DNA from 3 places in the Vibrio zhugei genome. Region 3 is predicted to be linked to each of the others. Evidence: predicted binding sites of a transcription regulator. Region 3 holds the regulator's gene; each other region holds the start of a gene.
The links. The regulator PurR, encoded in region 3, represses purine synthesis genes. The targets are predictions, from matches to a motif close to TNANGNAAACGTTTNCNTNA.

Region 1 (10,525 bases), 740 kb from region 3:
CTAACATCACAACAGTGACGGCCATAACAACGACGTCGTATCGATAGTAACCATAACGAATCGCGACATCACCGAGGCCACCGCCACCGACCGTCCCGGCCATTGCGGAGTAGCTGACCAGTGTGACTAAGGTTACCGTCACGGTATTAATAATACTCGGCATCGCCTCAGGTAACAGCACTTTGTAGATAATTTGCAGTTGGCTTGCGCCCATTGATTGTGCGGCTTCAATTAACCCAGATGGGACTTCCATCAAGGCACCTTCGATCAAGCGTGCAACGAAAGGAATCGCTCCAATTGTCAGTGGAACAATCGTCGCCGTGGTGCCGATAAACGTTCCGACAAGCAATTTGGTCAAAGGAATGATGGCGACCATTAAAACAAGAAATGGCACCGAGCGACCGACATTGACGATGGCCCCTAACACACGGTTCACTTGAGGATTCTCAAGTAAGCCATTTTGTTTTGTTGTATGTAGAACCACACCAAGTGGAATGCCGACGACAAAACCGATGATGCCTGAGGCCAAGACCATGTAAATGGTTTCCCAGGTGGCAGTTAAAATGAGTTCACTGTTTTGTGACACCCATGATACGAGTTCATGCATTGAGGTACCCCAGTACTTCTACTTTCACTTTGTTGTTGCGAATAAATTGAATGGCGGCTTCTGTGTTGTCTTTATCACCTTGAATTTCAGCTAACATCATGCCGAACTTCACGCCTCCGGTGTAATCCAGATCTGAGTTCAAAATACTCACATCGATATTAAATTCTCTGGAAACCTGAGAGACGACAGGGGCATCAACACTTGCGCCAGTAAACTCTAAACGCACGAGTGGATGTGCGCCATGATGCGCTGTTTGACGAAGACGTTCAGCAATGTCTTCGGGCAAAGAGAGATCCAATGTCGAGCGAATGAATTGGTGAGCCAATTCGGTTTTTGGATAAGCAAAAATGTCCCCGACGGTGCCTTTCTCAACCAGCTCACCACCACCAATAATGGCCACTTCATGACAGATACTTTTTACCACATCCATTTCATGAGTAATCAATAAGATAGTAATATTTAAGCGACGATTAATTTCTTTTAGCAACGCGAGAATCGATTGTGTGGTCGCCGGATCAAGGGCACTGGTCGCTTCATCACACAATAGGACTTTCGGATCAGACGCTAGGGCCCGAGCAATGGCCACTCGCTGCTTTTGTCCGCCGCTTAGATTGGCAGGATACGTGTCACGCTTATCCGCCAAGCCGACTAAATCAAGGAGTTCGACCACTTTTTTATTGATTTCTTCGTCACTTTTTTTCGCTAACTCTAGCGGCAGTGCCACGTTACCAAACACGGTGCGTGACGATAATAAGTTAAAGTGCTGAAATATCATGCCGATGTTGCGGCGAGCATTGGATAGCTGTTGTGAGCTTAATTGGGTCAGATCCGTACCATCGACAATGACCGAACCTGTTGTTGGTCGCTCTAGCATATTGACACAGCGTATCAGAGTACTTTTCCCTGCACCTGAAGAGCCGATGACACCAAAAATGGTGCCTTGTGATATGGTGAGGTTAATGTCTACTAAGGCAGGAATCTCCGTATCACCTTGGTAGAAAATCTTATTAACATTCTTTATTTCAATCATGTAAAAACCTGTGCAGGGAGTTGAACAACCCGATATTAACTGCGATATCGTTTCACAGAATATTATGCTGTATTGCGTGAAGCCAGATAGAATCCTATGAGTTATAACTAGTCAAGTCAATAGATATTTTTACGTCTAGACGGCTAAAATATCTTAATCCGCGTTTATTCATTATTTGATGGTGATGAAAGAAAAGAGCTGTGCAATAATTATGATTATTCTTAACGCTCAATTGAGAGAGTCATTTTGGCTAAACCAGCAGTATTTTTAGACCGTGACGGTGTGATCAACGTTGATCACGGTTATGTCCACGATGAACATGATTTCGAGTTTATTGATGGTGTGTTTGATGCAACACGTGAATTGCAAGCCAAGGGATATTTGCTGGTATTGGTGACCAACCAATCTGGTATTGCTCGTGGCAAATTCAGTGAAGATCGCTTTTTATCACTGACTCAGTGGATGGATTGGAACTTCGAAGATAATGGCGTGGCATTTGATGGCATTTATTACTGTCCTCATCATGCTGAGTTTGGCCTCGGTGAATACAAACAAGAATGTGATTGTCGTAAGCCAAAACCCGGAATGTTCTTATCTGCCCGCGATTTCTTAGAGATTGATATGTCGAAGTCTGTGATGGTCGGGGATAAAACCGAGGATCTCATGGCCGCCGCTGCCGCTGGTGTTGGTACTAAAATTTTGGTACGAACAGGTAAGCCTGTCACTGCGGAAGGTGAAGCTTTGGCCGATGTGGTGTTAGACAGTATTGCGCAAGTCCCCGCGTACTTAGAACGATAAAGCGCAGACGCGCGAGTGTTTATCGAGCGGTAGGCCACTTTTCGGTGGCCTTTTTATTTGGCCGTCATACATAAGACATAAAAAAACCAGCTCAATGAGCTGGTTTTTTTATTCAATATGGTGGAGGAGGACGGATTCGAACCATCGAAGGCGGAGCCGGCAGATTTACAGTCTGCTCCCTTTGGCCACTCGGGAACTCCTCCAGGAGGTTTTTATACTTAACGGATGTTTTCCCAACACAATCAATCAAGTGCTCTTCTTACGAAGAAAATATGGTGGAGGAGGACGGATTCGAACCATCGAAGGCGGAGCCGGCAGATTTACAGTCTGCTCCCTTTGGCCACTCGGGAACTCCTCCAGGAGATTTTTATACTTAACGGATGTTTTCCCAACACAATCAATCAAGTGCTCTTCTTACGAAGAAATATGGTGGAGGAGGACGGATTCGAACCATCGAAGGCGGAGCCGGCAGATTTACAGTCTGCTCCCTTTGGCCACTCGGGAACTCCTCCAGGAGGTTTTTATACTTAACTGACGTTTTCCCAACACAATCAATCAAGTGCTCTTCTTACGAAGAAAATATGGTGGAGGAGGACGGATTCGAACCATCGAAGGCGGAGCCGGCAGATTTACAGTCTGCTCCCTTTGGCCACTCGGGAACTCCTCCAGGAGATTTTTATACTTAAACGATGTCTTCCCAACTCATCCCTCAAGTGCGGAGCGAATCATAGCAAACTGTTTGAAGCTGTAAACCCTTTTTTTAGTTTTTCGCGCCAAACGCTGTCTTTTTGGACAAAGCTGTGCGTTATTGATCAACTTTTCAGCGAGAGCGTCTGTGGTCAATCAGAAAGGTGAGCAGAATCAGACAATAACTCACGGTTAGATGAGCAGATAAACCGACATAGAATGAGAATTTCATGCAGGAATGGCGCGTCTTGTTATTGGTCTATCAGGGAGTTAAAGAGGCCATGCATCGTTTTTAGCCAATTAAGCAAATTGAGTCTTATTTAAAGCAAGGTAATGGTTGTACTCGGAAGGGCAAAGCGCTAATTTATCCCCAAGGATTCTCACGCACCCATATTCTTATTGTGAATAATAGAGGTGGATTTCATTGATAGAGCATGGCGTCATTATTTCGGTAATTAGTGCTTTATGATAAACATCAATTTATGTAGAATACCAGCCATTACGGTGACGAAAACGTTTGCGTAGCGTCATTGTCCGACTTTACATCAACTTTCAGTTAATCTGAATCAGGAGATACAGATGCTTAAACGTGATATGAACATCGCTGATTATGATCCGGAGCTATACGCTGCGATTGAAGAAGAAACTCTTCGCCAAGAAGAGCATATTGAACTTATTGCTTCAGAAAACTACACCAGTCCACGCGTGATGGAAGCACAAGGTTCTCAATTAACCAACAAATATGCGGAAGGCTATCCAGGCAAACGGTATTACGGTGGTTGTGAGTTTGTTGATAAAGCGGAAGTGTTAGCCATTGAGCGTGCATGCCAACTCTTTGATTGTGGTTACGCCAATGTGCAGCCTCACTCTGGCTCGCAAGCAAACAGTGCCGTATATATGGCATTATTAAATACAGGCGATACTGTACTAGGCATGAGCTTGGCTCATGGCGGTCACCTAACACATGGCTCACCGGTTAACTTTTCTGGTAAGCAGTACAATATTGTCCCTTATGGCATCGATGAGTCAGGTCAGATTGATTACGATGAAATGGAAGCGTTAGCCGAGAAACATCAGCCAAAAATGATCATTGGCGGGTTTTCTGCGTACTCACAAGTCGTGGATTGGAAACGCATGCGTGACATCGCAGACAAAGTCAATGCGTACTTGTTTGTTGATATGGCTCATGTGGCTGGTTTGGTGGCCGCAGGGGTTTATCCAAGCCCATTACCTTATGCCGATGTGGTTACCACCACAACACATAAAACACTGGCTGGCCCTCGTGGTGGCTTAATTCTTTCGAATGCAGGTGAAGAGATTTATAAGAAATTGAATTCAGCAGTATTCCCTGGTGGTCAGGGTGGGCCTTTGATGCATGTTATCGCTGCGAAAGCGGTGGCGTTCAAAGAAGCAATGGAACCTGAATTCAAAGCCTACCAAGAAAATGTCGTGAAAAATGCGAAAGTCATGGTCGCTCAATTTCAAGAGCGTGGTTACAACATCGTATCCAATGGCACAGAAAACCATTTGTTCTTGGTTGACCTAATTAATAAAGACATCACCGGTAAAGAAGCGGATGCAGCGTTAGGCGCAGCGAATATTACGGTGAATAAGAACTCAGTGCCAAACGACCCTCGTAGCCCATTTGTGACTTCTGGTATTCGTATCGGTACTCCATCGATTACTCGTCGAGGCTTTACTGCTGACGATGCCAAAGAGTTGGCAAACTGGATTTGTGATGTGCTTGATAACATCAACGATTCTGCTGTGATTGAAGCAACAAAACAAAAAGTATTGGCCATTTGTAAACGTCTACCTGTTTACGCTTAATCAGCGATACCATAAGAAAAAGCCTGCATTGATGCAGGCTTTTTTATGGTTCATCGCGGCTTTCCGGGGAAAGCCGCTTTTATCTTTAAAAAGAAGTAATCAGTATCTCGATAGCCGTAACCCATTCGCTTGATTAACTTTATCTTGTTGTTTATGCCCTCGAGCGTACAGGTATTGAGTGGATAGCATGCAGAAGCAACGATGCCATGAAGATAAGGTTTGAGCTTTCTTGCGAAGTCCATAAGCGGCTTGATCCCGCTTTCTTGAACTTGCCCCCACCATACGTCCCATAAGTCTCTCGCTTCGCTTTCTGACTGGCATCGCCATAACTCTTTAAGCTGAGAGCCAAGTAAATACGTCACCATTAAGTCCTTGTTCATACTCAGTATCTCACTTAGGTAGCTCTCCTGCTTACTGTCTAAGTTGCCTCTGTTTTTAAGGAGAATCCAGCGAGAGCGCTTAATCCATTGGCGTGCTTTCTTGTCTTGTTTGAGTTGATTCGCTTGATCAACTCTGACTCTATCCATCACTTCCCGACCAAATTTGGCGACCACATGAAATAAGTCGTACACAATGCGAGCGTTGGGGCAATGTTGCTGCACTTCGAGGTCGAAAGCCGTATTCATATCCATCGCAACCGCCTCTATGTTCTGGCAATACTGACCAAGTAACTCAAAGAAGGGACGGATATCTTGTCGACTTCGTCCAACGCCTATCCACAGCACTTGATGCGTCTTAGCATCCGCGATAACGGTGGCATAACGATGTCCCTTAAAGAGCGCAAACTCATCCATGACCAGTTGTTTCAGCTCGGCCCAGTTGACCTCTGGCACCCCATTTTTTAGTCGGCGCTTATCTATCTCCTTAATCGTGTGCCAATGAACGCCCGTCATCTGGGAAATATGCTTAATAGGAAGAAGAGGCAGCAACTGTTCAATATAACTACGTAAGCGGTTAGTTAGGCGCGCAAAAGGTTCAAGCCAAGAAATAGATTCGGTTTTGATACCACAGTCAGGGCACTTGATACGCCTTGTTTGTACGGATAGTTCGACAGGTACGCCGAGCATCATCGCTTCCTTAATCGTTCGCCACTGATAATCATGTATGGCTTGAACATATTGCCCACATGAACACCGAGCGGTTGTGCTGGGTTTGAGAGTAATGGTGATAAGAGAAGACGTTTGAGCAGACTTTACGACATGAAAGCCTTCCCAAAAAGAGGATAGAAAAGTATGATTCATCATGAAAACGGTAGTTTGTGTATGATTTTTGTTTGGCGACTAAACCATATCACTTTCTACCGTTTTTGTTTTAAATTCCCACTAATCCGCGATGAACCTTTTTTATTGGGAACAAGGTTCAACGATGCGAACAGACGTTATTTAGAAATGCTAATGAGCGTTCCCGATTTACATTTGAACATGTAATATTTGCGGGTCTCATTGAACTGTCCTAAGCCTTCGCCACTGCAATAGTTGACGTTGATGTCTCGCATTGTTTCTAGCGTACTTTCGCTGGCAAGCGAAAATTTTGATTGGTCAGCGCAGACAATACGAACTTGGCCGTCATCACTCACCGAATAAATTTTGACATCCGTATTGCACAGTTCAAAAGACGCTTCTTGATAATTATCTCGTTGTTCATTCGATGCACAACCCGTTAACAGTGCGCTCACTGCCATCATGGTTACGAGTCCAAGCTTATACATGACACCATCCTTTTTGAATTGCTTATCATCATTGTAGTCAATATGAACAAACAGGGTAAGAAACTTCTGATATAACAGCAAGCGCTTAATCACGAAAAAAGCCGATATGTAACGCATATCGGCTTTTATTCATGATTAAATGGCTATTATATTATTTAACTTCCATTCCTTGTGCTTGTAAATCCGCATGGTAAGAAGATCTTACGAAAGGTCCACAAGCGGCATGGGTAAAGCCAAGCTCCAAGGCGATTTCTTTCAATTCTTCAAACTCTGCGGGCGGCACGTAGCGGGCAACAGGTAAGTGGTGACGGCTTGGCGCTAGATACTGACCTAACGTCAACATGGTGACACCATGGCTGCGTAAATCTTTCAATACTTCAACCATTTCTTCTTTTGTTTCACCTAAACCCATCATCAATCCAGACTTGGTCGGGATATCTGGGTGCTGCTCTTTAAAGCGGCGCAGTAGTTCGAGTGACCATTTGTAGTTCGCACCTGGACGTGCCTTGCGATACAAACGTGGAATAGTTTCTAGGTTATGGTTAAAGACATCGGGTGGGTTATCTTTTAATAACTCTAGTGCAGTATCCATACGACCACGGAAGTCAGGAACCAAGGTCTCAATGCGGATATTGGGGTTTTGCTCACGAATCGCTTGGTTACAGGCTGCGAAATGTTGGGCACCGCCATCGCGTAAATCGTCCCGATCGACGGAGGTGATAACAACGTATTTGAGCTTCATATCCTTGATGGTTTTAGCCAGCTTGGTAGGCTCTTCTGCATCAGGTGTTAATGGTCGGCCATGAGCCACATCGCAGAAAGGGCAACGACGAGTACAGATAGCACCCAAAATCATGAACGTTGCTGTACCGTGAGTGAAACACTCTGACAGGTTAGGGCATGAAGCTTCTTCACACACTGAATGCAGATCATTTTTGCGCATGGCGTCTTTGATATCACGAATACGTTGCGTATCTCGTGGCAATTTGATCTTCATCCACTCGGGTTTACGCAAGATTTCAACGTCTTCATTCGGCATGTTTTTTACTGGGATCAGAGCCATTTTATCCGCATCGCGGTATTTGACCCCTTTTTCCATTTGAATAGGTTTACTCATGATTATAGGCTTCTGTACTAAATTCGACTTTATTGTATTTCAATAGGTTTACGAGCTCTTTTATTAAGATAGGTTCGACGTCATGCAAGGTGGTTGACGGAATAATATCACTTAACTGTATCATTTCTAACCCGGCATAACCGCACGGATTGATTCGTAAAAATGGGGATAGATCCATATCAATGTTGAGTGCAAGACCATGAAAAGAGCACCCATGACGAATACGCAATCCAAGCGAGCAAATTTTCTTGTTGTCCACATACACGCCGGGCGCATCAGGTCTGGCAGACGAATCAATACCATACTGAGAGAGGGTATTGATCACGATATTTTCGATATGAGAAACCAATTGACGAACGTTGATCGACTTACGACGTAGGTTGACGAGGAAGTAGACGACCAATTGACCCGGCCCATGATAAGTGACTTGTCCACCACGATCACTTTGGACGACAGGAATGTCTCCGGTATTAATCAGGTGTTCTGGCTTACCTGTTTGACCTTGCGTAAACACAGGAAAGTGTTCCACGAGCCAGACTTCATCTTGAGTGTCACTGTCACGATGATTGGTAAAATCCTGCATGGCTTGCCAAACGGATTGATAATCCTGTTTACCTAACTGTCTAACAATCAGCTTACTACTCATTTTATTATCCAGTGGTGTAAAAATGCCGGTTATTATAAACCTCATAAGCGCGACTCACTATGCTTATAGAGAATTTTTTTAACAAACATTAAACACTTAATTTTTAACTATATGATAAATAATGAAAAAGCAGCTTTACGCTGCTTAAAAAAAAGTGTGTAACTTTAAACAATAGTTTAAGTTATAGAACCATGCGGACGATCTCTATGTCACCCAGTTCTTTATATAGCGTTTCAACTTGTTCAATTGATGTGGCATTGATAGTGACAGACACCGCATGATAATTGCCTTTAGCACTTGGCTTTACTTTTGGACTGTAGTTACCAGGCGCGTGACGTTGAATGACTTCTAAAACCAAATCCGGAAGCTCGGGCTTTGCATAGCCCATGACTTTATAGGTAAAGGAACAGGGAAATTCCAACAGGTCTTTTAATTTGGCATCAGAATTAATGGTCAGCATAAAGCGCTCCAAAGTGACAGAAAGTTAAGCAGCCCAGAATAGTACAGTCATTCATAGCGGATCTCAAGTAAACAAAAAGCCGCACAAGGCGGCTTTTTGTATCACAATGACAAGGGCTTAAAATAAGCCATTGAACATTAGAATAATGTAGTCCCAAAGACGGCTAAATAGGCCACCTTCTTTGACATTTTCTAGGGCAATCAGTGGGTATTGCGCCACATCCTTACCGTCGACTTTGTAGTACAGTTTACCGACCACATCGCCTTTTTGAATTGGCGCTTTCAGTTTTTTGTCTAATACAAAGCTTGCCGTAAGATCTTTGGATTTACCACGAGGCAATGTCACGTAAGTATCTTTATTAACGCCCAGCGCGACTTTATCTTTGTCACCCATCCAGACGCGTTCTTTAACAAACGTTTCGCCTTTTTTGTTCGGTTCCACTGTTTCGAAGAAACGGAAACCATAGCCCAGAAGTTTTTTACTTTCAGCTTGGCGAGCGTTAGCGCTTTTCGTTCCCATTACTACGCTGATCAAGCGCATTTTACCTTCTGTCGCAGAGGTCACTAGGTTATAGCCAGCATGGCTTGTGTGGCCGGTTTTCATACCATCCACGTTCATGCTTTTATCCCACAACAGCCCATTACGGTTGTATTGTGTAATGCCGTTAAAGGTGAATTTCTTCTCTGAATAGATTTTGTATTCGTTTGGCACATCGCGGATGATCGCTTGCGCTAGGATGGCAAGGTCATGCGGTGTGGTATACAGGTTATCGTTATCCAAGCCATGCACGTTCGCATAGTGAGTGTCTTTCATGCCGAGGGTGTTAGCCCAAGCATTCATTAAATCGACGAACGCATCCGTTGAGCCAGCAATGTGCTCTGCCATTGCAACACATGCATCATTACCCGAATCGATGATAATGCCTTTGTTGAGCAGACCAACTTTCACGGTTGTGCCCACTTCAATGAACATTTTTGATGATTCGGGGAAGTTTTTCGCCCATGCATTACGACTAATCACCACATCGTCATCGCGGCTGATGTTGCCACGTTTGATTTCTTGACCGATAACGTAACTTGTCATCATTTTGGTTAAACTGGCGGGAGGAAGCTTCTCGTTCATGTTTTTTTGCGCCAAAATTTTGCCAGAATGGAAATCCATTAAAACATAACCTTTAGCGGCAACTTGAGGAGCATCGGGAACGACAACAGGAGACGCAAATGCGTTACCTGAAAGACTAGCTGAAAGCGTAACAGTCGACGCTAGAACAGTATTTAAAATGGCTTTTTTCATGATGAGTATGACTTATTTTCTTAATTGTCCGTTATCTTATCAGAAATGATATTTAAAACAGCCCCCAGAGATGACTTTCGGGGGCAGTTATTAGCTATCAATGCGTATTGATGTAATTTTTAACGAATGCGGTCTTATGTCCCAAGGATTTTACTCTGGTAAGAGTATCTTGAGTCAGCGTATAGTCAACAAAGGGACCTAAAAAAACGCGATAGCTTCCAGTTGTGCTATCGATAAAACTGCGCACTGATAATTTTTGACTCATATTCTTCGCTAAAGTTCGCGCATTTTTTTCATTTTTTGAAGATGACAGCTGAATGTAATATTTCTGTGCATATTTTGCTGGCTT
Region 2 (10,525 bases), 1.4 Mb from region 3:
GCGATGCTTAAAGGGTTGATCTCTGGCATGGTGGGGTTGCTTATCGGGACCATCGGTTTTAGTGAAGTTGGTGTGGCGAGAGGGACATTGGGCAATGAATATTTGCTCGATGGTGTGCCAGTTATCCCAGCAATGATGGGGATGTTCGCCGCTTCTGAGCTCTTCAAACTCGTTAATACCAATTATTTAGTGGCAGATGAATCGGCGCGTAAAGTGAGTATTCGAGAGATTCTTGGCGGGGTAACCCATGCGTTTAAGCATCCCAAAGTGATGTTACGCGGCAGCTTAATTGGCGTGTTTGTCGGAGCGGTGCCAGGGGTTGGCTCATCGGTTTCGAACCTGTTGTCTTACATTGAAACGAAGCGTCGCGACAAGGATCCGCAAAGTTATGGCAAAGGCAATCCCAAAGGCGTGGTGGCGGCCGAGTCGGCCAACTCAACCTCCGAAGCGGGGTCGATGGCTACGCTACTGGCCTTAGGGATTCCTGGTGGCGGGGCTACCGCTGTGATGCTCGCTGCCTTCGCGATGCATAACATTACCGGTGGGCCTCAATTCATTCGTGAACAGACGGATATCGTCTATGCCATCATTCTGGCGAACTTTGGTCAGGTGGTGTTACTCATCGCACTTGGATTGATGTTTATTCCGTTATTGGCGAATGTGGTCAAAGTTCCGATGAACATTTTGATTCCATCGGTCCTGTCGATGGCCGTGTTCGGTTCGTTCGGTTTAACCGGTAATATTGCGGGTCCTGTTGCTGTGCTCGTTTTCGCGATTGTTGGCTGGGTGTTTACTCATCTTCATTATTCCGTTCCTGCTGCGGTGATTGGCATTTTATTAGGGGGAATGGCGGAGAGTAACTTCCTGCACACCTATCAGATCAGTGGCGGGGAAATCAGCTACATTTTTGAACGTCCGATCACGTTACTGATTATCGGTTTACTGCTGCTGTCATTGTTCGGTTCGAAAGTGACGGGGATGCTGAATCGTACCGCAGTCAAAACGTCCAGTGATTCGTCGTCGTAAATGGCATTTACAACGGCTTATGCAAACGCCTTTCCTGTTGGAAGGGCGTTTTTCGTTAAGCCCGCCCGAGAAACCGAGTACAGCATGGGTGAGTGGGCTGCTTTGCCCAACGAAAAGCCATGGTGATTTCACAAAAGGTGAGCATTGATAGGGTGTTATCGATGGTTTCCTTTTATCATGACTAGAAAATACGCCATAAAAACGCTATTTTCGTCGCTTAACTATCGTGATCATCATCGTGGAGTATTGCAGTGAAAACAAAGCTGATTACGCGAGAAGGCTATCAACAGCTTAAAGAAGAGCATGATTACCTGTGGAATGAGCGTCGCCCCGAAGTCACTAAAATTGTTACTTGGGCTGCCAGCCTAGGGGATCGCTCGGAAAACGCGGATTATACGTTTAATAAGCGCCTATTACGGCAAATTGACCGCCGAGTGCGCTACTTACGCAAGTTATTACCCGAATTGACCATTGTCGACTATTCGCCGCAACAAGATGGCAAAGTGTTTTTTGGCGCTTGGGTTGAGATTGAAAACGAAGAGGGGGAAACCAAGCGTTTTCGCATTGTCGGCCCCGAAGAAATTTATGGGGATAAAAAAGAGTATATTTCGATTGATTCCCCGATGGCACGAGCGCTCTTGAAGCGAGAAGTCGATGACGATGTCGAAGTGGTGACGCCTTCAGGTAAGAAAACGTGGTTCATTAACCGTATCGAGTATCGTAGCAGTTCATCTTAGCGGTGGCGTCTCATCGCGGTGAACTGCGCCATGCATCGGCTGGCTGGTTTGGTAGGAAACAAACGTTAACAATTGTTTATTACCCTGCGGTGCGCTTGGTGATACATTGATACTCATAGAAAAAGAGATTGGCGTGAGTCAATGAGGGATATCATGCAAGAAAGTTATAAAGTTCTGGTGGTTGATGATGATGCGCGTTTGCGCTCTTTGTTAGAACGTTACCTCTCCGAACAAGGATTTCAAGTTCGTAGTGTGGCCAATGGCGAACAAATGGATCGCTTGTTAACTCGTGAAAACTTTCACCTGATGGTGTTGGATTTAATGTTACCCGGCGAAGATGGACTCTCGATATGTCGTCGGCTGCGTAACGCCAATAATATGTTGCCCATTTTGATGCTGACGGCAAAAGGGGATGAGATTGACCGCATTGTCGGATTGGAAGTGGGCGCGGATGATTATCTGCCTAAACCTTTTAATCCACGTGAATTGTTAGCTCGGATCAAAGCGGTATTGCGACGCCAAGTCATTGAAGCCCCTGGTGCACCAAGCTCGGAAGAGTCGATGGTTGAGTTCGGCGAATTTCGTCTGAATTTGGGGACTCGTGAGATGTATCGTAATGACGAGCCAATGCCGTTGACCTCGGGCGAGTTTGCGGTGTTGAAGGCGCTAGTCTTAAATGCGCGTGAACCCTTGTCGCGTGACAAGTTGATGAATATGGCGCGCGGTCGTGAGTACTCGGCAATGGAGCGTTCCATTGATGTGCAGATCTCGCGTTTACGCCGCATGTTAGAAGAAGATCCCAGCAAACCCCGCTATATTCAAACCGTGTGGGGGCTCGGCTATGTTTTCGTTCCCGACGGTAAATTAAAATAGTCAGCGATGACGAGCAGTGTATGAGCACTGCTCGTGTTTTATTCTCAGATATTAAAGAGTACTTATGCGCATTAAAATTCGCAGTACCTTCACCCAGTCCATTCTCCTTTTTCTGTCATTATTGATTGCGAGTCAGCTGTATTCCTTTTATGCGGTGTTTAACTACGCTTTAATGCCAAGTTTGCAGCAGTTTAATAAAATTCTCGGACATGAAATCAACCTGATGTTGGATGATTCGATTCGCCACAACCACATTGCTCTTGATGCGCCGCAACGCCAGCGAGTATTAGAACAGCTCGGTGTCACCATCCATTCCGATCACAGTCCGGCTGCACAAGAGTTTCAGCGTGGCGTGAGTATTGATTTGATGAGTGAGGAAATGACTCAAGATTTAGGCTCGCCCACCGAAGTGCGTATGGCGTTAGGTAAAGAAAGCTATGTTTTGTGGATTCGCATTGCCGAGCTACCTGGCCAATTGATCCGCATTCCGTTATCTGAGCTGCAAGAAAAAGATTTTGCGCCGTTATTTAGAAACAGCATCATTATGGCCTTTTTGATTGTGGCGGGAGGGTGGTTATTCATTCGTTTACAAAATCGACCGTTATTGGCGTTGGAAAAAGCGGCCAAGCGAGTAGGACAGGGCGAATTTCCAGCGGCATTACCCGAAAAAGGAGCCACTGAAATTCGTTCGGTGACGCGCTCTTTTAATCAAATGTCGCGAGGCATTCAAGCATTAGAAGAAGACCGTGCATTGCTGATGGCCGGCATTAGTCATGACTTAAGAACGCCATTAACACGAATTCGTTTAGCGACCGAAATGATGTCACCCGAAGACAGTTATCTTGCGGAAGGCATCATCAGCGATACGGAAGAATGCAATGAAATCATCAGTCAGTTCATGGATTATTTGAAACCGATGAATGTGGATGCCTTTGAAGCGGTCGATCTCAATGAGATTGCCAGTGACATTGCGACAGCAGAAGCCTTTGCGGGAGAAAATAAGGTCGAATGGTCTCTCAACGATGCCATATTGCCTGCACGGGGTAACCCGATCGGTATTAAGCGCGCGGTCACCAATTTGGTGGTTAATGCTTATCGCTATGGTAATGGCTGGGTGCGATTATCATCGGGTATGACTGCCGATTGTAAAATGGTGTGGTTGACGGTCGAGGATGATGGTCCGGGAATTCCCGCAGACCAAGTGGCGACCTTGTTTGAACCGTTTACACGTGGTGACCGAGCGCGAGGCAGCGAAGGTACCGGGTTAGGCTTGGCGATTGTCAAACGGATTGTGACGCAGCATCAAGGGCGAGTTGCCATGACCAACCGCAGCACTGGCGGACTGAAAGTACAACTGAGTTTTCCCGTTGCGACAAAAACGGGAAGCTGAGCTTCCCGTGATGGCGTGAGACGAAAGTGCGCTTACGCCTCTTCTTCATGATGATGGACAGGTAAAATCAGGTTCATCACGATGGCTGTGATCCCACCGGCTGCAATGCCTGTAGAGAATAAGTTTTTCACAAATTCTGGCATAAATTGCAGAATTTCGGGTTTTTGAGCAATGCCTAATCCCATGGAAAAAGACAGAGCCATAATCAATACCGCACGGCGATCCAACTCAACACGAGAAATAATGCGGACTCCAGCCGCCGCAATCGTACCGAACATGACGATGGTTGCCCCGCCTAATACGGGTTCTGGGATCATTTGGACAAAGTTCGCGACGCCAGGGAAAAGCCCCAGTAACACCAACATAGCGGCAATAAAGTACCCCACATAACGACTGGCGACTCCCGTCAGCATGATAATGCCATTATTCTGGCTGAACGTTGAGTTGGGGAAGCTGTTCAGACAAGCGGCTAAGGCCGAGTTGATGCCATCGGCTAATACGCCGCCTTTAATTCTTTTGAGGTAAAGGGGACCTTTCACTGGTTCACCGGAGACTTCAGACGTCGCGGTAATATCCCCAATTGCTTCAAGGGCGGTAATCAAGAAGATCAATACCAAAGGAATGAACAGTGACCAATCGAAGCTCAAGCCAAATTGCATCGGAATCGGCAAGGCGATCCAATGACTTTTTGAGGTCGTCGAGGTCTCTACCATGCCCATCATGTACGCCATGACATAACCGACCAGCATGGCGATGACAATTGAAGATACTCGGATATAGGGGTTACGAGAGCGGTTTAAGAGGACAATTAACCCCAATACTACTCCTGCTAGAGCCAGATTCGATAGACTACCAAAGGTATGCTGGCTCATGGCAGAGTACCCCCCACCCATCGAAACCAATCCTACTTGAATGAGGGTCAGACCAATCAAGGTCACCACGATGCCAGAGACCAGCGGCGTGATGATTTTTTGTGCGTATTGCAAGACGCGCGAAAGCAAAATTTCAGCCAGTGAGGCGACCAAAATGGTGCCAAAGATGGCAGACATCATGGTGGGCACATCCGCGCCTCCGGCTTTTAATGACATGCCGGCACCAATGATCGGGCCTAGAAAGTTAAAGCTGGTCCCTTGAATGGAAAGTAGCCCTGAACCGATGGGACCAATGGTGCGAATTTGGATGAATGACGACACGCCCGATGCGAATAACGACATACTGATGATGACATTGGTTTGCTCTGCCGGAACGCCGAGCGACTGACAAATGATCAGCGATGGGGTAATGACTGCCACAAACATGGCCAATAAATGCTGAAGCGCAGCAAAGAGCGTTTGTGGAAGTGGCGGCTTATCATTCAATTGATAGACCAACTCAGTTTTTCGTGGCGTGGTATTCGTTGTTGTCATGTTCTGTGTGTCCTACCGGTCATAGTGATCACTTTGTCGACGCTGAATGGGTAAACAAAGTCGAGCAGACACAGTCTCTGTGATTGCTGTTAGTCAGAGTCTGCTCAGGATTGGTTTTTGGCGAAGTCGCAACCAAATAAGGGCGAGATTATAGAGGCTTTACACGGAAAAGCAATCGTTTGCTAATCAGAGGTAACGTTGGCGTGAACTCAGAGGGGGCGTCTGCATGAGAACTCGCCATGCCGTTCTGTCATGACGAGTAGTCGTTTGAGGAATTAATCGAGGCGATAATGGCTGTTGGCGGTTTGTTTGACCGAACCGGTTAACGATACGGCTGGAAAAAGTAAGGCTCGCACATACAGACAATAGCTCAGGAGTGCGAGTGCCGCTAACAGGCCGACAACAATGCCCCATGACCATGAGATGGCATGTTGTTGCATGGTGATGATGGTCATCACAATAAAGAGAAAGCCAAAGGTTAAAAAGTTCGTAAACGCATGCAGGCGTAGCCGCCACATTCCAATGCCATTAATGACGGGAAAGAGTAGACCAATACAGGCGGTAAAAAACCACTCAAGAGGGCCGCGTTGTTGTTGAATGTCGGTGACAAAGTAATGAGCTAACCACATCATTGGAATGGTTAACAGGAACACTAAGCCAATCAGGTTGCGGTGCGCTAGGCGATGCTGAGCAGCACGTTCAGGAGACACCACCGAGGCGATCATCAAGGCTAAGCGATGTTCTTTATCGACACGGGAGCGCAGATGGGCAAAAATCGCCTCTTTACTCTCTCCTTGAGCCATGCGTTGTTTGATCTCATTAATCAGTGTAGGCGTATTCATAGCATCCTTAATTGGTCATTATACGTGGTTGTGTACGTCATGTTATCTCCACCTCGGGTAAGCATTGGTTAACAATCATAATCATAAAAGAGGGGATCAAGCATGCGAATAATGTTCTCGACTGCCAAGCCAACGGTCGATAATCGCTTGGGCATTCGTTGGGTAGTGATCGTGAAGATAACGCGCAATTCGTTGCACTTCTGGAATGAGCGATTGATCTCTGAGTAAATCGGCGATTTTAAAATCCGCAATCCCAGTTTGTTTCGTGCCCAGCAGTTCTCCGGGGCCGCGAATATCCAAATCGCGCTGCGCAATGACAAAACCATCATTACTTTCGCGTAAGACACCCAGCCGTTTTTGCGCGGTTTTAGACAGGGGTGCATGATAGAGCAAGACACAATGACTGGCGACGGAGCCTCGGCCGACTCGGCCACGTAATTGGTGTAACTGCGCCAGCCCTAAGCGTTCTGGGTTTTCAATGATCATTAAGCTGGCATTGGGCACATCCACACCGACTTCAATCACAGTGGTGGCCACCAATAAATTGAGTTCGTTGTCTTTAAACGCTTTCATGACGGCTTGCTTGTCTGAGGCTTTCATCCGTCCATGTACAAGACCTATTTTCACATCTGGCAGTGCGGTTTGCAGTTCTTCGGCGATGTCGGCGGCGGCTTGAGCTTCTAATACTTCCGATTCATCGATTAATGTACACACCCAATACGCTTGTTTGCCTTCGGTAAGGCAGGCATGCCTGACGCGTTCAATAATCGTATCGCGCTTGGTATCCGGAATCGCCACCGTTTGTATCGGAGTACGCCCAGGTGGCAGCTCGTCAATGATGGAGGTTTCGAGATCGGCATAGGCGGTCATTGCCAGTGTTCGAGGGATCGGGGTGGCCGTCATAATTAATTGATGAGGAAAAGCCCCTTGTTGAACGCCTTTCTCACGTAGCTCTAAACGCTGGTGGACACCAAAGCGATGTTGTTCATCGATAATGACTAATGCGAGATTATGGAATGTCACATGTTGTTGAAATAGCGCGTGCGTCCCCACTACCATCTGCGCTTCACCACTGGCAATACGTGCTAATTCACTTTCTCTGGCTTTGCCTTTTAACTTTCCCGCTAACCAACCAACTTGGATATTCATCGACTCAAACCAGCCCGCGAAGTTGATGGCATGTTGTTCGGCGAGTAATTCCGTGGGCGCCATGAGAGCCACTTGGTAGCCACTCGCAATGGCATGAACGGCGGCTAAAGCGGCCACAAGAGTCTTGCCCGATCCCACATCTCCTTGGACTAAACGCATCATTGGGTAGGGTTGGCTTAAATCCGCTTCAATCTCTTTGACTACGCGATCTTGCGCGTTCGTTGGGGTAAAGGGCAGTTGATTTAATAGGTCCGTTTTCCATTCAACCGACGTTGCAATCGGTAAGGCTTTATCTTGTTGGCCTTGGCTACGCACAGCCAGCATGGATAGATTCTGAGCCAGTAATTCTTCCATAATCAGGCGAATTTGCGCCGGATGGCGACCGTCATCAAACAAAGAGAGATCGATATCTGTCGATGGACGATGAATGATATGCAGTGCTTCTCCCATCGTCATTTGATGATCATAGAGACCCGCTGGCAATAATTCTTGAACGGCGGCCTTATCCAATAGCGCTAAGGCTTGATCGGTCAGGTTACGTAGAGTGTTTTGTCTTAAACCATCAGTGGTTGGATAGACGGGTGTCAGGTTGGGTTCGACATCGGGTTGGGTGGCTGGTGTGAAAAATTTATACTCAGGGTGCACAATTTCAAGGCCATATTGCCCGCGCTTTATTTCGCCATAGGCGTACACCAATCGCCCTTCGGTAAAGGTGTTTTTCATGCCTGCGGTAAAGTTGAAAAAGCGTAGTGTGATTGAGCCATTGCCATCACTGAGGCGAACTGCCAACATTTTACGCCGCCCAAAGACGGTATCCACGCTCATCACCTTACCTTGTACCGCAACCCAAATACCGGGGTGAAGTTTGTTGATCGGGTAGATTCTGGTTCTATCTTCGTAACGTAGCGGCAGATGAAATAGCAGATCTTGTACCGTGACTAAGCCGACTTTTTCTAGTTTTTCAGCCACTTTGGCGCCGACACCAGATAAAGAGGTTAGAGGAACAGCAGAAAGCAATTGAGACATAAGGTTGAGCTCTTTACGCACTATACTGCCATTTATTCAAACACTAGACTGTATTTTTGTACAGGGAAAAACCGGACTAATTGCGAGAAATAGCACAGTTATGCGTCTTTTTTCGGCATTGGTGTTGGAGTTAAGCGCGTTGCATTTCTGCCCACCAAGCAGGATCGGCGACAATCTGTCCTTGGTCATCCAATTTGGGGTAGGCCAATCCTTTCCGTTTGGCGACTTTCGCTAATACGGGGTGACCGCGCTCAAAGAGAATACGCTGAATGGTCTCGGGGGGCAGCGGACTGTGTGTCCGTTGATACATTCCCGCTAACTGACGTTGGCGCTGCGCTTCATATAAAATGAGGGCGCTGGCAACGGATACGTTCAGCGATTGCACCATCCCGACCATAGGAATCACGATGTCTTGATCGGCAAGCGCGAGTGCTTCTGGGGTGATGCCGGTTTTTTCGCTGCCGAGAATGATCGCGGTGGGTTGGGTATAATCAACGTCGCGAAAATCGACCGCGGTGTCGGACAGGTGGGTAACGAGTACCTGCATCCCTTGGCTTTTTATTTCAGTCAGCGCCTCTTGAATGGTGTCGTGAGTGTCGACTTCGACCCAGTTACGAGCGCCTGCCGAGGTATGTGCCAGTGTTTTCATTTGTTTATTAGGCCACACAGCATGAATGCGGTGTAATCCAGTGGCATCAGCGCTGCGAATGATCGCCGAAACGTTATTCGGCTTATGCACTTCTTCTAAACACAGGGTTAGATCGGGTTGGCGTGCGCGCAGCACAGTTTGAATTCGGGCGTAACGTTCTGGGTTCATAACACTGGCGTTCCTGATGGAGCGTTCCCTGCTATGCGCAGGGAACCGGGGACGAATTAATGTTTTTTACGTCTGACTTTGAGGGCATTCGGCATTGCGCGAATGCGGCGCATGATACTCGCCAAATGTACGCGGTGTTGCGTCGTGAGCAGAATCGTTACGGTATAAAGTCTACCGTCGCGCTCCTCAGTGGACAAACCTTGAATATTGGAGCCGGTCTGAGAAATGACGTTCGTCAGTTCCGCAAGAACGCCTTGGCGATTAAGAATATCGACGGTGAGCTCTGCAATAAACTCTTGCTCATAATCTTGACTCCATTCCACCGCCATGTACTTCTCTGGTTCGCGCTGATAGCCACGAATATTAGGGCAGGTTTCACGGTGTACCACGAGGCCACGGCCAGGTGACACATGAGCAATGATCGAATCATCTGGGATAGGATGACAACAGTTCGCAAAGGTCAATAAGATCCCTTCAGCACCACGGATTGGCATCTTGCGTTTTGAGGCAACGGCATTTTTGTCGACCGTGTGATTCGCGAGTTCTTCCGTATCGCCTAATAAGCGCCGTGCAATCACAATGCTCATCAGCTCACCCAAACCAATGGAAGCCAGCATATCATCAATTGAGGCGACTTTGAGCCCAGACAGTACCTGCTGGATCGTATCATCATTGATGTCATCTAATGAGTAGTCACCGAGAGCGTGATTCAATAGGCGGCGCCCCAGCATCACGGAATCTTCACGTCGCATGGTTTTGAGCACTTGGCGAATCTTAGTGCGAGCACGCGAGGTTACAACATAGTTCAACCAGGCTGCATTCGGCCTGGCGCCTGGCGCATTAATCACTTCAACGGCTTGGCCACTTTTCAGCGGTTTACTCAATGGATAAGGCAGCCGATCAACACGGGCGCCAACGCAAGAGTTACCGATATCGGTATGCACCGCGTAAGCAAAATCGACCGCGGTTGCACCCACCGGTAATTCTACGATGCGACCTTTGGGGGTAAAGACAAAGATTTCGTCAGGGAACAGATCGGATTTAACGTTTTCGATAAACTCAAACGAGTTACCGGCGCTTTGTTGTAATTCGAGTAAGCTTTGCATCCAGCGCTGTGCTTTGATCTGCGCAGTGGTTCCGCCGCGTTCGCCATCGGATTTATACGACCAGTGAGCCGCGACACCTTTGTCGGCCATTTGGTCCATATCTTCGGTACGAATTTGTACTTCGACGGGGACGCCGTGTGGGCCAACCATTGA
Region 3 (10,525 bases):
AGGATTTCAGTCAAAATCTGTCGCAAGCGGAGCTTGAAGAAGAAAAGGGCGGCATGAAACCCAACCACATGGTTGAGACGGATATCGACTGCCCAACGTGTGGCCGTAAAATGGTGATTCGTACGGCTTCTACTGGGGTGTTCCTTGGATGTTCCGGTTATGCATTACCGCCAAAAGAGCGCTGTAAAACCACCATTAACTTAGGTGATGAAGAAGGCGTTGTGAATGTCTTGGAAGAAGATGTTGAAACGGCGGCGCTGCGTGCGAAGAAACGTTGTCCGATTTGTGATACTGCGATGGACGCGTATCTGATCGATGAAACGCGCAAGCTGCACGTGTGTGGTAACAATCCGAATTGTGAAGGCTATGAAGTTGAGCATGGTGAGTTCAAACTGAAAGGTTATGATGGACCCGTGGTCGAATGTGATAAATGTGGCTCCGATATGGTCTTGAAAAACGGCCGATTTGGAAAATACATGGCCTGTACCAATGAAGAGTGTACCAATACACGTAAGATTCTGCGTAATGGCGATGTCGCACCACCAAAAGAAGATCCAGTTCATTTTCCTGAGTTACCTTGTACTCAGTCTGATGCGTATTTCGTTCTGCGTGATGGGGCATCTGGCTTATTCTTTGCGGCGAGTAACTTTCCAAAATCGCGTGAAACACGTGCGCCATTAGTGCAAGAACTGGCTCAGTATAAAGAACGTTTAGCGGATAAATTTAAGTATCTTGCGGACGCGCCACAAAGCGATCCGGATGGTTTACCCACGGTTGTCCGTTTTAGCCGTAAGTCGAAAGAGCACTATGTGCGTACTGAAAATGATGGCAAGCCTTCTGGCTGGACAGCACTGTATATTGACGGTAAATGGGAAGTAACCGATAAGCGTAAGAAGAAAAAATAATTGATGCTTCATCAATCGTTCATCGATTTGTGAAAGAGTAGCAGTATTGCTGCTCTTTTTTTTTGCTACTGCATTCTCACTTTTCAGATAATGTGTTGTTTTGATGTAAAAATTTTCAAAAAGCACAGATTATATTCAATAAGTTGACTACCTTTATAAGAGCACTGAAAACACGGTATTGGCAGGCTTAGGCTGTCGATTGGAACGTTCCAGTATGGCGGTCGTTGATACGGTGCTTACGTCACGAGTGGGATTGTCCGTGCGTAGGGTGTAAATGAGAGGAAATGGAGTGCTCTAGGCATGCTTTGTTTCTCTCTATTGATTGGAGCATCTGACTTGTTGCTCCATTATGTGTATGGAAAACGAGAATGTGATCCGCTGCCGTGCTGGTTTAGCATGATAAGCAGCGATAAAAAGGGATGGAGACAGCAATGGCTGGTGTACTAGGTATGATTTTAGCTGGTGGGGAAGGCAAGCGCTTAATGCCTCTGACGGGAACCAGAAGTAAACCATCAGTACCTTTCGGTGGCAGTTATCGACTCATTGATTTCGCGCTCAATAATTTTGTTAATGCGGATCTGTTACGGATTTATGTGTTAACGCAGTTTAAATCTCAATCCTTGTATTTACACCTAAAAAAAGGGTGGAATGTTGGTGGGATTACTGAGCGCTTTATTGATCCTATTCCAGCGCAGATGCGCGATGGAAAGCGTTGGTATGAGGGCACGGCCGATGCGATTTATCAAAATTTACGGTTTGTTGAATTGGCCGAACCCGATGAAGTGTGTATTTTTGGCTCTGATCATATTTATAAAATGGATATACGGCAGATGCTGGACGCACACCGGCAGTCGGGTGCTGAGCTGACCGTATCAGCCATTCGTATGCCAGTAGAAAAGGCCAGCGACTTTGGTATCATTGAGGTCGATATGCAAGGGCGTATGATTGGATTTGAAGAAAAACCTGCCCACCCTAAATGCATACCCGGAGAGCCACAGTGGGCATTAGTGTCGATGGGCAACTATATTTTTAATACCGATTGCTTATGTCGAGAATTAGCGCTTGATGCGGAAAACCCACAATCTAACCATGATTTTGGCCATGACATTATTCCGAAGATGTACCCGCAAGGAACGGTTTATGTTTATGACTTTTCGACCAATAAAATCCCTGGAGAACGTCATGACAATTATTGGCGTGATGTTGGTACGGTCGAAGCCTATTGGGAAGCACATATGGACTTATTAGGCGATGACCAAAAATTCTCGTTATATAATCGCCGATGGCCATTACATACTTTTTACCCTCCATTACCCCCAGCGACTTTCGTGGATTCTGCCGAGCAAAAGGTTAAAATTACCGATAGCATGGTATCTGGCGGCAGTTTTATTCATGGCTCAGATATTTATAAATCGGTTTTAGGTTATCGAACCAATATTGCCACTGGCTGTTGTATCAGTGAATCTGTTATCTTAGGTGATGTAAAAGTTGGTGCAGGATGTACCATCAAGCGGGCCATCATTGATAAAGATGTCGAAATTGCTGCTGGCACAGTGATTGGCGAAGATTTAGACGCTGATCGCGCGCGTTTTGAGGTGTCATCCAGTGGAATAGTGGTAGTGGCAAAAGGAATGAAAGTTGGATTCTAATCATGATCAAGTCAACATATGGTTTGTTGTCTCAGAAGCACAAGGGGTGGTCAAAAGCGGAGGGCTAGCCGATGTTGCGAAAGCATTGCCGAAAGCGTTATCCGATTTAGGTCATCAAGTCGCGATCGTTCTTCCTGGCTATCAAAAAATCGCCCACAAAGCGGACATGCCAGTCATTTTAGAAACAGAGTTAGCTCATTGGCCCCACACGCACTATCAGGTACGCCAAACTGAGTTAGATGGGGTGACGGTCTACCTCATCGATTGTGATGCGTATTTTGAGCGTCCAGAGCTTTATGCGGAACACAATCAAGCGTATGACGATAATGGTGAGCGCTTTAGTTTCTTTTCGGCGGCAAGTTTAGACGTATTACCAAAACTCAATATACAACCATCAATCATTCATACTAATGATTGGCATACCGGATTTGTTCCCTTCCTCTTAAAAACTCGTTATCGCGATGATGCTTATTATGCCAACATGAAAAGTGTGTTGACCGTGCATAATGCCATTTTTAAGGGGCTATTTACTTACGAAGAACTGGAATGTATTCCTGAGCTCAACCTCACTGGTATGGAGTTTCTACGTTATGGAGCGGGGCAGGTGAGTATGTTGCGTGCCGGAATCGCTTTCGCCGATAAAGTTAACGCGGTGAGTGCCAATTATGCCACGGAGCTGTTGACGCCTTTGGGTGCTCATGGGTTCGTTGATGACTTTGTGCGTCGCGAACGCGATTTCGTCGGAATTGTTAACGGGTGTGATTACTCGGAGTGGAATCCGGCAACCGATGCGTTCTTGCCTCAAACCTATCACTGGGAAGCGGAGTCGTTACGTGCAGGTAAACGAGCCTGCAAACAGTGTTTACAGCAGAAGGTGGGATTACCTCTGCGCAGTGGTGTCGCGGTGTTTGGTATGGTTTGCCGTTTAACACACCAAAAAGGTTTCCATTATCTCTTGCCCATCATCGAACAGTTTTTACACAATGATGTGCAAATGGTCATTGTCGGGACTGGCGATCCAAACATCGCCGCGACCTTGCATCAACTCGCTAATCGCTATAGTGATAAATTGATGTTTATTGAAGCCTATAGTAATGAATTGGCCCACTTGGTCGAAGCGGGAGGGGATTTCTTCTTAATGCCTTCAGAGTTTGAGGCGTGCGGACTGAACCAGATATACAGTATGGCTTATGGAACGTTACCGATTGTGCGCGAAGTCGGCGGACTCAAAGATACGGTTGCCGATTACGATAAGTTCCCACAAGAAGCGACCGGATTTGGTTTTCTCGAACCCACCCCTCAAGCGTTACTGATCGTGATGCAGCGCGCATTGCTGTTTTATTTACAGTCGCCACAAGCCATGTTAGAGGTGCAGCAAAGAGCAATGCAGCGCGACTTTAGTTGGCATGAATCAGCGGTGCAGTACGTCAAAATGTATCGGAATGCATTAGAACAATAAGTATCTAATGACACAGAGTAAGAGATCGCACGCGGATCTCTTACTTTTTGACGCCCCTCTGTTTTGTGCGATATTATCTCCCGCTATTGTTTTTTACTGTGCTATGATTATCGGCCTTTTTGTATTTTTGGGGTAGTAATGCCTGACACTCTGCTGTTTCACAAAGCATTTTATCACTCGAATAGTCGCGAATGGGTTGTGTTCATTCACGGAGCCGGTGGCAGTTCGTCCATATGGTTCAAGCAACTCAAAGCGTACCGTCAGCAGTTTAATGTCTTGTTAGTGGATTTACGCGGCCACGGACGTTCGGCCGAGAAGCTGACAAGTCAACACCGGGATGCGTATACCTTTCGAAGTGTGTCAGATGATGTGCTATCGGTGATGGATGAGTTAAAGATTACTTGTGCCCATATTGTGGCGATGTCGTTAGGCACATTGATTGCACACACTCTTGCTCAGCATTGGCCGCAACGAGTCAAAAGTATGGTGTTAGGTGGGGCGATTTTATCACTCGATTGTCGCACTCGCTGTTTGATTCACTTAGGCGATAGTCTTAAAAATATCGTGCCCTATATGTGGCTGTATCGATTATTTGCTTATATTGTGATGCCAACCTCTAGGCAGCAGGAATCTCGGCGTTTGTTTATTCGTGAAGCGAAAAAGTTGTGCCAAAGTGAATTTAAGCGCTGGTTTCGTCTCGCGTTGAATGTTAACCCGATGATGGCGCGCTACCAGGAGAATATGAACCCGGTACCGACGCTGTATGTCATGGGTGATAAAGACTATTTATTCCTCGCGCCAGTCAAAGCCTGGGTTCGCGATCACTCGCTTAGCGCATTGGTTGAAATTGGCGACTGTGGGCATGTCTGTAATATCGAAAACGCGCAAATGTTTAACCGACATTCTATTGAATTTATTGCCCAGCAAAGTCAAACAGGATGACGCTTAAGCCCATAGACTTAAGCATACTCTGCCAATGCGCACCCACAGTGCCAACAAATAGCAAATTGCCCTTCGTTAACTTCGTGACATTGACGACAAGTCCAGTTGGGAAAGACGGTGTCTGTCGATTCTTTTTGGAACTTGCGAATAATGGTGTGGGCTTCATCGGCTTGAAAAGCATGAAAAAGCCATATGTACGGCATGGAATTTTCATCCATGGGGATTTCACCAAGTAAGCTAAACCACTGTTCACCTCTGACTTCACAGGCGATATTTTCAGATTGTAGCAAGCCACAGATGATGTGTGCTTCTGTCGGATTATTGGCTAAGTAGATTTTCATTACCCACTCCTTGTCTCGATATGCGGACATCATAGCAGAGCATTAAAACAAAGTAATGGGCAATAAAAAAGCACTCCTATGAGTGCTTTTTTCTATCTGAAAACAACTATAACCGTTGCATCAGTTCATCTCGACGATGTTTAGCAATGACCGACCAGTGCTGTCCTTCTATCGCCCCTTCTAGAGCCCAAAGCAACTCGATGTTAACAGTGCTTGTATGGGTATCTTGAATCGCCTTGTAAGCTTCTACTGCGCCTTTTTGATGCAGCATTTCCACAGACTCGATTCCCGCTTTACGAAGCATACGTTCTGTGGCTAAACGTAAGTTTGGTAAATCTTTAAGCCGAGTCGGTTTCGCTTTTGCTTGTGATTCGCGTTCTTTCTTCGCGACAAGCAGCGCCTGATTGGCTTCTTGTAGGATTTTATCAGTATTATCCCAGTAGCTATCAGGAAGAGCAAAATACTTAGTAATAACTGGGAACCCACGTTTTTTATAAATATAGGGTTCTAAGCCTTCTGAACGATATTTCTCTGCACAGTGATCATCAGCGCGAATATGAAGTTTGTCTTGTACGACCAATGCGAACATTGTGTCATCAACAAAAATACCAAATCCGCCGAACATTGAACGAGATTTTACGCGTCCTAATGATTCAAACAGACGCATTGAGTTTTTTAATATAGGTTTATCCATGCCTTTAGTCTCGGTGTAATTTAAATACGCCACCAAAATCAGGTCCGAGAGTGTAGCAATACAATGATTTTACTTTGTCAACAAAACGTAAACTTACATTGTACATAGTTCATCGGTAACCCCGCTACCTTTCCATACCAAAGTATAGTGCATATTGGTGAAGGCCGGAGGCTTTGCGTCCCAACTTTTCAATTGGTTTGCCCTGTACGTGACATTTAAGTTTAATAGAACTTTTATGAGCTTACTACAAAGGGAGAAGGAGAGAATGTCCTATCCCCCAAAAACCATAAACATAAGTGTTACTGTCAATGAGTATTAATTATATGTGATCGTTCCCATAATGACACTTATATAGATGAATTTCAATTTACAATTTCTTTACAGTGTCGCGAATGACTAATTCTGGGTGCATTTCGAAGGTACGACGCTCGTGTTGTTTGTTTTTTATCCGTTCCAACAAAATTTCAAAGGCGTTTTTACCCACACGACGTTTCGGTTGGTGAATCGTGGTCAGTGGGGGGGAGAAATATTCCGCCAACTCTATGTTGTCGTAGCCGATGACTGAAATATCATCAGGCACACGGCATCCTTTTTGTTGTAAGCGGCTGATCAAACCGAGCGCCATGGTATCGTTAAAGCAAAAAACTGCCGTCGGTAACGAGTCCATTGCCAACAGTTTGTCTGCGGCAAGTACTGCGGTATCACACTCGAAGTTACCTTCTAAAATCCAATCTTCATTGACCGGCAATTTGGCTTCTTGCATCGCGCGGCGGAAACCACGAATGCGTTCTTGACACGCCACTTTAGAAAGATGACCACTGAGGCAAGCGATATCGGAGTGACCATTCTCAATCAAATGCTTGGTCGCCAGATAGCCACCTTCTTCTGAATTATCGAGTATGTTGTCGGCTTGTGAATCTTCCAATCCCCAATCCATGATGACTTTTGGAATGTCGGCATGGTTATCGAGCATTTCCATCAGCTGCGGAGTCATATCCGAACACATGACCAAAATACCATCGACACGCTTTTCCGCCAGCATACGCACATAATCACGCTGTTTTTCATAAATGCCGCCCGTATTACACAGTACGAGTGTATAGCCTTGACGGTAGCAATAGCTTTCGACACCATCGATAACTTCGGAAAAGAACTGATTGGTCGATTGGGTAACCAACATCCCTATGGTCCGAGTCGTGTTGCATTTTAGACTTCTTGCCACGGCACTCGGCGCATAATTCAACTCTTTCACAGCGTTAAGTACTCGCTCTTGCGTTGTTTCCGCCACAAAGCGTGTTTTATTGATCACATGTGACACAGTCGTTGTCGACACGCCAGCAAGGCGGGCTACGTCTTTAATTGTCGCCATTGGTTTTTCCTATAACAGCTGCTGGCTAGGAAGGGTCAATTACTGAACTCAGCCAACAGAAGGCTTTTATGAAGCCGAAATTTAAGCAAAAAAACCGCTAACGATGAGCGGTTCAATTGGATAATTTTGATAACAAACTGGGTGTGATTTTAGACTGCTCTCTGTCTTGCCGCAATGAAAAATTCATATTTGTCCGATTTGCCCCGCGCAGGCGAGTCAGTGCCTTATTTTTCGATGGCGCATGTCGGCGGCGGACGTGTGACGCTGAGGATATTGAGAGGCGTTAGGGCGTGGAAAACCACCCTGAATAGTTGAGTGTAAACCACGTAACGCGTTAGCTAAGTGTGAAAACTCGATGCTAGCTTGTTTTGAATCAATAAAGCATGAGGTTTTTATGAGTAACCCTAGAAATATTACGGACTATGAATAGAATGAACTGAGTGTGTATTGAATCGGAAGCCAGTAACGCCTATGAATTATCCGTTATTAGTTGTAGAAAGTGAGCGCGATACGCGGCTTATTTTAGTCAATTACTTTCAGCAGGAAGGATACGATGTACTGTCGGCTGAGACTAGTATAGAAATGCGTGAACACTTAAACCAACAGGAATTCGATGTCATATTGTTGGACGCGCAATTGTTATCGGGTGACAGTTTAATGATCACTCGCGAATTACGTAATCAGTCCGACGTAGGAATTATTCTTCTCAATGGACGAGAAGACAATATCGATAAAATTATTGGTTTAGAAATGGGGGCCGACGACTACGTTGCGAAACCGTTTGAATTAAGAGAGTTACTCGTCAGAGTGAAAAACTTGATGTGGCGGGTGTCGCGTGCCCGTGAGCATGCGCCACTAACTCAACATTCGGACTGTCAGCAAATCCAGTTTGGTGATTGGTTCTTTGATATTCAACGGCGTTCTTTGAGCCAGAATGGCGAACCGATTAAATTAACCAAAGCGGAGTATGAATTATTAGTCGCTCTTGCGTCTAATCCGCATCAAGTGCTCACAAGAGAAGCGATTTTAGCGATGATCAGCCATCGTGTTGATACCCCTAATGACCGCACCATTGATGTATTAATTCGTCGATTACGGTCAAAGATGGAGTGTGATCCCAAAACCCCACAGATTATTGTGACGGTACATGGTGAAGGGTATATGTTCGCAGGGACATAAATCTCACGTTAAGACCAGTCGAAACACAAAAACGCCAATTCCCGACAGCGAGAATTGGCGTTTTTTGTGATGGCCTGTTGGATATGCCAATTAGGAAGATGGCTTCTTCACAGGGTCGGGCATGTCTTCAGCGGTCGAGGCTTTCGGCGTTGTTGGTAAAGGTTCTGGTGTGGTTTTCAGTAACCAATCACGTAGATCTTGCCAAAGGCTCCCCATGGTCTCGTGCCAGTATCGTTCGGTTTGTTCTAAGTATCGCGCTTTGGGGGCATACTTTTCCCAAGGTTGGCGAATGTTCTTTTGGGCTAAATAGTTGGTTGGTGCCGGCACAGGTGCCAACCCTGCGGCATGAAATTCGTGCAGAGCTCGATGCATGTGCGATGCGGAAGTGACCAAGACCATTTTCTTCTGTTTGACAAATGCCGCGGCTTGGCGCGCTTCCTCCCACGTATCTTTGGCGGTTTCTAATAAAATAATATCGGCTTTCGGTACGCCGAGCCCCAGCGCGACCTGAGCGAGCATCCGCGCATGACTAAATTCACTTCCTCCAGCGTAGCCCGACAAAATCAGCTTCGATCCTGGGTACATGCGAAAAATACGAATGCCTTCCGTTAAGCGCATCAAGGCAGTACGACTGAGCTCGGAGGTGGGGGGGAGTTGATCATCGACGACATGGCCACTGCCTAATACCATCACATAGTCAATGCTGGCGTCGACGGGCAAAAAGCCTTTGTATTGCCGTTCTAACGGCATCAATAGGCGCGATGAGACAGGCTGAAATGACACGAGAAAAATGCCCACTAAAGAAAACAGCACGATGACACAGCCACTCTTGCGCTTGGCAGTAAACATGATTAATGATAAACCTAAAAACCCGATAATCAGCAGTGCTGGTAGCGGCATAAATAGGGACGAAATAATTTTTTTCAGCTCAAACATATATAAATAGTCCGAAAAAACAGCACTTGGCGTAAAAAAAGGATAAAAGCCTCTTTATTCCTGCCATTCCTATGACAGAATAACAGCACGATTAGTTATCATAACGCAAGCAGCCGTGACTAAAGATCGCAATTTCGACGATATTGCCCACAAATTCACAAAAAACATCTATGGTTCTGACAAAGGTGAAATACGTCAAGTCATTGTTTGGGAAGATATAGTGCAATTGTTAACGCATTTTACTCCCAATGACAAGCCTTTAAATATCTTAGATGCTGGTGGTGGATTAGCACAGTTATCTCAAAAACTTGCCCACTTGGGTCACAAAGTCACACTGTGTGATTTGTCTTCCAAGATGTTGGGCTTGGCAAAAGAGTCGATTGAATATGCTGGATTAATTGAGCAGTATCGCTTGATTCATGCTCCAGTGCAGGAGATTGGCGGCTATTTAACCGAGCCAGTAGACCTCGTACTCTTTCACGCTGTGATGGAATGGTTAGCCGATCCTAAAGCGGCATTAGAGACGGTATTAGCTCAGGTTAAACCCGGTGGCATGGCATCCATTATGTTCTATAACTATCATGGGTTAGTTATGAAGAATGCCGTCTGTGGTAACTTGCCACATATTTTGAACGGTATGCCGCATAAAAAACGGTTTAAGTTGCAACCGCAACAAGGCTTGCTTCCTAATGAGGTTTACCATTGGATTGAAGAAGCGGGTTTTACGCTGTGTGGAAAAAGTGGTATTCGCTGTTTTAGTGATTACATGGGGAATGTGACTCACATGGGAGAGTTTGAGCACGAGGACCTTTTGGCGTTGGAACGACAATTTTGCCGGCAAGAGCCTTATCTCTCATTAGGCCGATACATTCATGTATGGGCGCAAAAGCAATAACAACAGGATGAAGCATGAGTGAGTTAACTCATACTGCTGAGACTCAGTCCATTGACGAATTAGTCGGGTGGGTCAAACAGCATGATTTTTCCTTGAACCTAACACCTGAGCGTTTAGCTTTCCTGATTGCAATATCAGTATTGAGTAGTGAACGCT

Region 1: the regulator PurR is predicted to act here: its motif matches at 3,628-3,647, upstream of glyA (serine hydroxymethyltransferase).
Region 2: the regulator PurR is predicted to act here: its motif matches at 5,600-5,619, upstream of EAE30_RS17570 (uracil-xanthine permease family protein).

Annotation. Positions count from the first base shown of each region.
Region 1 covers NZ_CP033078.1:1,959,453-1,969,977, reverse strand. Annotated here, with positions in the region: gene EAE30_RS14395 (methionine ABC transporter permease) at 1-607, opposite strand, end outside; gene metN (methionine ABC transporter ATP-binding protein MetN) at 600-1,637, opposite strand; gene gmhB (D-glycero-beta-D-manno-heptose 1,7-bisphosphate 7-phosphatase) at 1,884-2,435, shown strand; tRNA gene EAE30_RS14380 (tRNA-Tyr) at 2,554-2,638, opposite strand; tRNA gene EAE30_RS14375 (tRNA-Tyr) at 2,709-2,793, opposite strand; tRNA gene EAE30_RS14370 (tRNA-Tyr) at 2,863-2,947, opposite strand; tRNA gene EAE30_RS14365 (tRNA-Tyr) at 3,018-3,102, opposite strand; gene glyA (serine hydroxymethyltransferase) at 3,702-4,952, shown strand; gene EAE30_RS14355 (ISL3 family transposase) at 5,003-6,193, opposite strand; gene EAE30_RS14350 (hypothetical protein) at 6,331-6,660, opposite strand; gene lipA (lipoyl synthase) at 6,812-7,777, opposite strand; gene lipB (lipoyl(octanoyl) transferase LipB) at 7,770-8,423, opposite strand; gene ybeD (DUF493 family protein YbeD) at 8,605-8,883, opposite strand; gene EAE30_RS14330 (serine hydrolase) at 9,001-10,176, opposite strand; gene EAE30_RS14325 (septal ring lytic transglycosylase RlpA family protein) at 10,274-10,525, opposite strand, start outside.
Region 2 covers NZ_CP033078.1:2,669,403-2,679,927, reverse strand. Annotated here, with positions in the region: gene EAE30_RS17590 (tripartite tricarboxylate transporter permease) at 1-1,026, shown strand, start outside; gene greB (transcription elongation factor GreB) at 1,278-1,763, shown strand; gene ompR (osmolarity response regulator transcription factor OmpR) at 1,917-2,636, shown strand; gene envZ (two-component system sensor histidine kinase EnvZ) at 2,707-4,026, shown strand; gene EAE30_RS17570 (uracil-xanthine permease family protein) at 4,059-5,432, opposite strand; gene EAE30_RS17565 (hypothetical protein) at 5,708-6,274, opposite strand; gene recG (ATP-dependent DNA helicase RecG) at 6,371-8,449, opposite strand; gene trmH (tRNA (guanosine(18)-2'-O)-methyltransferase TrmH) at 8,580-9,266, opposite strand; gene spoT (bifunctional GTP diphosphokinase/guanosine-3',5'-bis pyrophosphate 3'-pyrophosphohydrolase) at 9,323-10,525, opposite strand, start outside.
Region 3 covers NZ_CP033078.1:1,223,032-1,233,556, forward strand. Annotated here, with positions in the region: gene topA (type I DNA topoisomerase) at 1-905, shown strand, start outside; gene glgC (glucose-1-phosphate adenylyltransferase) at 1,337-2,554, shown strand; gene glgA (glycogen synthase GlgA) at 2,544-4,013, shown strand; gene EAE30_RS11005 (alpha/beta fold hydrolase) at 4,152-4,955, shown strand; gene EAE30_RS11010 (putative signal transducing protein) at 4,973-5,296, opposite strand; gene EAE30_RS11015 (TfoX/Sxy family DNA transformation protein) at 5,403-5,990, opposite strand; cyclic di-GMP riboswitch class I at 6,102-6,202, opposite strand; gene purR (HTH-type transcriptional repressor PurR) at 6,358-7,359, opposite strand; gene torR (two-component system response regulator TorR) at 7,831-8,538, shown strand; gene elyC (envelope biogenesis factor ElyC) at 8,629-9,474, opposite strand; gene cmoM (tRNA uridine 5-oxyacetic acid(34) methyltransferase CmoM) at 9,590-10,369, shown strand; gene mukF (chromosome partition protein MukF) at 10,384-10,525, shown strand, end outside.